Regions from separate parts of the Pseudomonas sp. TE6288 genome, predicted to be linked through region 2. Evidence: riboswitches for the same ligand, from Rfam matches in the RefSeq annotation. Region 2 holds a riboswitch; the other holds the start of a gene.
The links. Region 2 has a riboswitch for cobalamin ahead of ACVWY1_RS19090 (CbtB domain-containing protein). Riboswitches for the same ligand answer to the same signal wherever they lie in the genome.

Region 1: linked by a shared signal. The riboswitch ahead of cobO (cob(I)yrinic acid a,c-diamide adenosyltransferase) and the one ahead of ACVWY1_RS19090 (CbtB domain-containing protein) in region 2 are both predicted to bind cobalamin.

What each region holds. Positions count from the first base shown of each region.
Region 1 is NZ_JBSSEW010000019.1:102,873-106,504, forward strand. It holds gene cbiB (adenosylcobinamide-phosphate synthase CbiB) at 1-170, opposite strand, end outside; gene bluB (5,6-dimethylbenzimidazole synthase) at 167-817, opposite strand; gene ACVWY1_RS20385 (cobyrinate a,c-diamide synthase) at 814-2,109, opposite strand; gene cobO (cob(I)yrinic acid a,c-diamide adenosyltransferase) at 2,106-2,717, opposite strand; cobalamin riboswitch at 2,830-3,047, opposite strand; gene ACVWY1_RS20395 (hypothetical protein) at 3,197-3,632, shown strand, end outside.
Region 2 is NZ_JBSSEW010000017.1:101,792-105,423, forward strand. It holds gene ACVWY1_RS19080 (cobalamin biosynthesis protein) at 1-291, opposite strand, end outside; gene ACVWY1_RS19085 (CbtA family protein) at 291-980, opposite strand; gene ACVWY1_RS19090 (CbtB domain-containing protein) at 991-1,176, opposite strand; cobalamin riboswitch at 1,277-1,499, opposite strand; cobalamin riboswitch at 1,561-1,757, shown strand; gene cobW (cobalamin biosynthesis protein CobW) at 1,859-2,926, shown strand; gene cobN (cobaltochelatase subunit CobN) at 2,930-3,632, shown strand, end outside.

The sequences.
Region 1 (3,632 bases), on a different contig from region 2:
AGGAACCAGGCCGTGACACCGTGGCTGCGCCAGCCCCGGCCACCGGCGTTGAAGCGCTGCTCCAGGCGCGCGGCAAGGTTGCCGAAGCCCACCAGCGGATGGCGCCGCCGCGGCTCACCCAGCAGTGCATCCAAGGCCACGCCGGCCACGGTCAGCAAGGCCACGCTCATGGGCATTCTCCCCAATGGTTCTCGTACAGCATGTCACTCAACGGCCGTTGCTCGGCCCAGTCTTCGAGCACCAGCATCGGCGCCGGGTAGAATTCGGTCACCGGCCCCAGGCACAGCACCGCCATGGGCTTTGCGCCTGCGGGCATACCGAGCAGCTCGGCCAGGGCCCGGGGTTCGAACAGCGACACCCAGCCCATGCCCAGCCCTTCGGCCCGCGCCGCCAGCCACAGGTTCTGGATGGCGCAGGCCAGCGAAGCCAGGTCCATCTCCGGCAGGGTGCGGCGGCCGAAGACATGCGCCTCGCGCTTGTCCATCAGCGCTGCCACCAGCACCTCGGCGCAGTCGTTGATGCCTTCGACCTTGAGCTTCATGAACTCATCGGAGCGTTCGCCCAGGGCTTCGGCGGTGCGCACCCGCTCCTCCTCCACCAAAGCCTGGATACGTTCGCGCAACTCACGCTGGCTGATACGAATGAAGCGCCAGGGCTGCATCAGGCCCACGCTGGGGGCCTGGTGAGCGGCGGCCAGCAGACGCCCCAGCAACTCGGGCGCCACCTCGCCGCCGGCAAAATGGCGCATGTCGCGGCGCTCGCCGATGGCCCGGTAGATCGCCGCGCGCTCAACGGCGCTGTACGCGTGTTCGCTCATGGTCGCAACAGCGCCGCCGCCGCATCGGGGTTGGACGGAAAATAGAAATGCACGTAGGAAGCGGTCAGCCGCCCCAGGCGGTAGACCGCCTCGTTGCCGCGTCCGCCATTGGGGCTCAGGCCACGGGCAATCGGTTCCAGCTCGGTGCTGGTCAGCGAATGGTGATAGGTGTGGCCGCGCAGGGTGCCTTCGGGCAACTCGACGGCCTGCAGGGCCAGGGCCGCCAGGCGCTTCTGCATGGTTGCCTCGCCCGGCAGCAGGCCTGCCAGCGATGCACGCACACCGGCCACATCGGTCAGTGCGTCGAGCAGGTAGAGCATGCCGCCACATTCGGCCAGCAGCGGCTTGCCCTCGGCGTGATGGCCACGGATCGCCCCCAGCATGGGAGCGTTGGCGGCCAGGGCCTGATGGTGCAACTCCGGGTAGCCGCCTGGCAGGTACAGGCTGTCTACATCAGGCAACTCCCGATCATGCAACGGCGAGAAGAATTCGAGCTGCGCGCCGAGGCTGCGCAGCAGGTCCAGGTTAGCGCCATAGGTGAAGGCGAAGGCTTCGTCGTGGGCCACCCCGATGCGCACCCCGGCAAGCGGCGTGGTTACGCCCAGCGGCTCAGGCCGGGCAAAACCGACCGGTGGCGGCAATGCGGCATCGCAGCTGGCACCGAGCGCTTCGGCGGCGGCATCCAGGCGCGCGTCCAGGTCGTTGAGTTCACTGGCCTGGACCAGGCCCAGGTGGCGGCTGGGCAGCTCGATGCCACGCTCGCGGGACAAGCCGCCGTACCAGCGCAGGCCTTCGGTGAGACTGCCTTCGAGCAACTGCGCATGGCGCAGGCTGCCAACCCGGTTGGCCAGCACTCCGGCGAACGGCAGGTCGGGCTGGTAGCGCGCCAGGCCCAGGGCCAGGGCGCCGAAGGTCTGGGCCATGGCCGTGCCATCGATCACCGCCAGCACCGGCACGCCGAAATGGCGGGCCAGGTCGGCGCTCGACGGCGTGCCGTCGAACAGCCCCATCACGCCTTCGATCAGGATCAGGTCGGCCTCGCCCGCTGCTTCCCACAGCAGGCGACGACTCTCCTCGGCACCGATCATCCACAAGTCCAGCTGGTAGACCGGCGCACCGCTGGCGCGCTCGAGGATCATCGGGTCGAGAAAGTCAGGCCCGCACTTGAACACCCGCACCTTGCGCCCGAGGTTGCGGTGCAGGCGGGCCAGGGCGGCGGTGACCGTGGTCTTGCCCTGGCCCGAGGCCGGGGCAGCGATCAGCACGGCAGGGCATTGGCGCGAGTCACTCACAGCTCGACGCCCTTCTGTGCGCGGATACCGGCCTGGAAGGCGTGCTTGAGCATGCCCATCTCGGTGACGGTGTCGGCCAGTTCGATCATTTCGGGCTTGGCCGCGCGGCCGGTGACGATCACATGCTGCATCGGTGGGCGGGCCTGGATGTCCGATAGCACCTGGTCGAGGTCGAGGTAGCCATGCTTGAGGGCGATGTTCAGCTCATCGAGCACCACGAACTGGATCGACGGATCCTGCAGCAACTGGCGCGATACCGCCCAGGCCGCTTCGGCAGCGGCGATGTCGCGCTGGCGGTCCTGGGTCTCCCAGGTGAAGCCCTCGCCCATCACGTGATAGCGCACCTGCTCGGGGAAGCGGCGGAAGAACAGCTCTTCACCGGTGCTGTTGCGGCCCTTGATGAACTGCACCACGCCGCACTGCATGCCATGGCCCAGGGCCCGGGCGAGCATGCCGAAAGCCGAGCTGCTCTTGCCCTTGCCATTGCCGGTCAGTACCAGCAGCAGGCCGCATTCGTTGGGGGAATTGGCGATGCGCTCGTCGATGATCGCCTTCTTGCGCAGCATGCGCGCCAGGTGACGTTCGTCGCGTTCGGTGGATTCGCTCATCAGGGGTCTCCGCAGGCTGTCGCCGGTTGGCGACAGGGAAAAGGCGGGCAGACGGAGAACGCGCAGGGGCCGTGGCCCCAGGCCACATCGCACCGCACATCACCCTCCGTGATGCCGTTGGCAGTGACAGGCCGGTCTCCGGGCTCGTGAGCGGGCCATGCCCGGACGACGCGCCTTCCCGGATACCTGTACCCAGTGGCCATGCGCCGCCTTCTACTCACCTACCGTTGCGGGGGCAGCGCCGGATTCGCGCCTGCTGGCGCCCACCGGCTTCCCAGTTTCACCCTGCCGAACCTCGGTTCGCCGGGCACCTGAAACACGCCGCGAAGGTTAGAGGGTTGCACCGGGAGCGTCAATCGAACGAGGACCGATCTGGCCTGGATCAATGGCCGATCCGCCAGCTTGTGCCACACTGAAAGCAGTGATATCACATAGCCACCATTTCGGCTGACCTCGATCACAAATACAAGGAGCGCAGCATGCAAGGCCTGATCATCAATAACCCGCGCCTGGAATTCCTACGCTCGGCCCTGGAACGCTGGGTCGACTGCATCGACCGCTTCAACCAGTTCCAGGGCGACAACGAAGCCCCTTACTGGCACGGTGCAGCCGCCAATGCCGGGCTGCTCGCAGCCGCCGCCTGGCAGGCCGAGCTGGTGGCGCTGCAGCAGTACACGAGCAAGAAGCAGCGCGACGAAGGCGAACGCGAAGCCCGTGGCGACCTGGCCATCAGCAGCGCCGAGGAATCGATCCACCTGCACACCAGCCAGCGCTGGCCACGCATTGCCCGTCTCGACCTGGCGTCGGCGCTGCAGGAAAGCGCCATCCAGGCCAAGGCGATCGCCTACGCCAGCCAGCTCAAGGCCGGGGCGTTGTTCGTCACCCCGTGGAAGGCCGGCCAGCACGCCAGCCCCG
Region 2 (3,632 bases):
GCAGCCGGTCTGGGCGTACACCGTTGTCGAGCGCTGACTGAGCAGCGCTTCGTAGGTCGACAAGTGGCTGCTGTCGAAGCAGATGAACGGCAACCCGAGCCGCTCGGCCAGTGCCAGCAGGCCGGGCTCGCGCGCCTTGGGTTCGATGCTGGCGATTGCCTTCAGCGCCGACAGGGGCAGGGCGTGGTTGGTCAGGGTCTGGCGCAGCAGCACCGCGAGCGTTTCGACCGGGCAGCCACGGCGGCAACCAAAGCCGGCATACAACGCCGGCTGGGGAGCAAGGTCGCCCATCAGTGCTGGCTGGAGCGGCGGAACAACCAGGCGCTGAGCAGGCCCAGGGCCACCCAGAACGCGGCGTTGGTCAGCCACGAAGCGATCTTGAACTGGGTCTCCAGCGCCTCGGGGGCCAGGCTTTCATGAACCGCTGGCTGTGGCGCGCCGATCAGGTGCGGGATCACCAGCAGGGCGACGCCGAGCACCTTGAACAGCCAGTGCTGGGCGAACACCAGTAGCGCGAGGCCGGCGGCGGTGGCGGCGGCGGTGCCGATCCACCAGGTCTGGCGCTGGCCAAGGTCGGCGGCGGCGGTGCCAGGCAGTTCCGGTGGCAGGCCCAGGGTCGGCGCCAGGCAGAACACGGCGAAGCCCGCCAGGCCCCAAAGCGCACCAGTGGCCACCCGGCCTGGGGCGCGCAGGCTGTACAGGGCGGCGAGGATCAGGGCGAAGCCGACGGCGACCACCAGGTTGCCGCCGGTGGTGGACAGGATACGCTGCCAGCCATCTTCGGGTGCCCAGGCCTCGGCGCTGTGCTCATGAGGCGCGGCGGCCTCGCCATGTTCATGATGTTCAGCGGCGGGGGCGGCGGTTTCATAGGTTTCCGCCTGGAGAATCAACGGGGCGACCCAGAAGCTTTGCAGGAGGGTCAGCAGCAGGGCGGCGAGCAGGCCGCTGAAACCCGCGGTACGGGCGATGCGCGTGATCATGCGGGTGTACTCAGTGGCAAGGGAAGGCGGCGCTGTGGCGGGTGTCGTGGGCGGCGTTGTGCACCGCCTCGATGTGCGAGAAACCGGCGAAGTACACCAGGCACAGGCCCAGCAGGCTGGCGCCGACCGCGACGATCAGGCGCTGGCTGAGACTGACGGGGGTGGCGATACTGGGTTTGGCGTGGGTGATGGGCATGACGCGTTCCTCTGCTGCTTTTGTTGTGGCAACGGGCAGGCGCGACGCCCCCGGGCACGGCTGGCCCAGGTGATACGACAGCGCCCGCCCACCGCGGGGTGTTCTGCAAGCATGTCAGGCCGGTCTCCGGGCTGGCGAGGTGGAGCGGGGCTCCATCGATCAAGCGCCACCTTCCCATGCCGCACGATGGGCACAGTGGTCTGGACGCTTCTCTCGCTTACCGTTGCGGGGGCAGCACCGGCCTTGTCGCCCTCTTCAAGGAGGCGCGACGCACCGGTTTCCCGTTTCACCCCCGTTGGGGGCACCTGAACGCAATGCGCTAGCAAATCACGGGGCCGGGCCTGCGTCAATCGCCGCGGCGGTTGACCGCCAGGCAGGCACTGCGTAGCCTTGCCGGTTCGAGGTTCCCGGGCGCTGGCCCGGGCTAAGACGGGAACGCGGTACAAGCCGCGGCTGCCCCCGCAACTGTAGGCACTGAAGGGTTCGGCACAGCCACTGCGCACGCGCGGGAAGGCGCCATCCCACCGGCTTTGATGGCCGGCGGTGCAAGCCAGGAGACCTGCCTCGCAACGTTTTCGACTTTCAACCGGGCGGGGTGATCCGGTGGCGAAACAGCCAGGCCGACACGGGCCGTGGCTGTCGTCCTGCATGCCCGCGCCATTGCTGCCAAGGGCATCGCGACATGAAAACACTGGCCAAGCTCCCCGTCACCATCGTTACCGGCTTCCTCGGCTCGGGCAAGACCACCTTGCTGCGCCATATGCTCGACAACGCCCAGGGCCGCCGCATCGCGGTGATCGTCAACGAGTTCGGCGAGCTGGGCATCGATGGCGAGATCCTCAAGCAATGCAGCATCGGCTGCTCCGAGGAAGAGGCCAATGGCCGCGTCTACGAGTTGGCCAATGGCTGCCTGTGCTGCACCGTGCAGGAGGAGTTCTTCCCGGTGATGCGCGAGCTGGTGGCGCGCCGCGGCGACCTCGACCATATCCTTATCGAAACCAGCGGCCTGGCCTTGCCCAAGCCGCTGGTACAGGCCTTCCAGTGGCCGGAAATCCGCAACGCCTGCACGGTCGACGCGGTGATCACCGTGGTCGACAGCCCGGCCGTGGCCGCCGGTACCTTTGCCGCCTACCCGGACCAGGTCGATGCCCAGCGCAAGCTCGACCCTAATCTCGACCATGAGTCGCCGCTGCACGAACTGTTCGCCGACCAACTGGCCAGCGCCGACCTGGTGGTACTGAACAAGGCCGACCTGATCGATGCCGAGGGCCTGGCCAAGGTCCGTGCCGAAGTGGCCGAGGAACTGCCGCCGGCGGTCAAGGTGATCGAGGCCAGCAGCGGCCGCCTGCCACTGGAGGTGCTGCTGGGCGTGGGCGCCGAGTCCGAGGCGCATATCGACGGCCGCCGCACCCACCACGACAGCCATCACGACGGCGATGACCATGACGACCATGACCACGACGCCTTCGACTCGATCTCCATCGACCTGCCCGAGGCTGACGAAAGCCTGCTGCTCGATGCCTTGACGCAACTGGTTACCGAGTTCGGCATCCTGCGCGCCAAGGGCTTCGCCGCCATTCCCGGCAAGCCGATGCGCCTGCTGATCCAGGGCGTGGGCACCCGCTTCGACAAGCATTTCGACCGTGCATGGCGCAGCGAGGAGCCACGGATCACCCGCCTGGTGCTGATCGGCCAGGACCTGGACGCGACCCAGCTGGAAGCGCGCCTGCGCCAGGCCCTGGGCGCCTGACCCATGCACCTGCTGCGGACCCAGCCCGGCGGCTTTGTGCCGGACGACAGCATCGCCGACCTCGGCCAGACCCCCGCCGAACTGGTGATCCTCTGCAGCGGTGATTCACACCTGGCGCTGCTTGCCGAAACCGCCGAGCAGTTGCCGGCGGATTTCCCCAGCGTGCGCCTGGCCAACCCGATGCAGGTGCAGAACCATGCCTCGGTCGACCTGTATGTCGACCAGGTGCTGCGCCATGCCAAGGTGATCCTGGTGTCGCTGCATGGCGGTGTCGGTTACTGGCGCTATGGTGTCGAACAACTGGTCGAGTTGGCGGCCCGTGGCGTACAGCTGATCCTGGTACCCGGCGACGACCGTCCCGACCCGGAGCTGACCGGACTGGGCACGGTGGGCGGTGAACAGGCCGAGCGCCTCTGGCATTTCCTGCGCCAGGGTGGCAAGGCCAATGCACTGAACCTGTTCAACTGCCTGGCCAGCCAGTGGCTGGGGCGCGCCTACCCCTGGGACGAGCCGCAGCCTTTGCCGCGCACGGTGGTCTACCACCCGGCCAAGGCCAGCGCACGGCTCGAGGACTGGTACGCCGAATGGCATCCGGAGTATCCAGTGGCGCCGCTGCTGTTTTATCGCTCCCACCTGCAGGCAGCCAACACCGCCTTCATCGATGTGTTCTGCCAGCGCCTGCAGGCTTGCGGCTTGAATCCCTTAC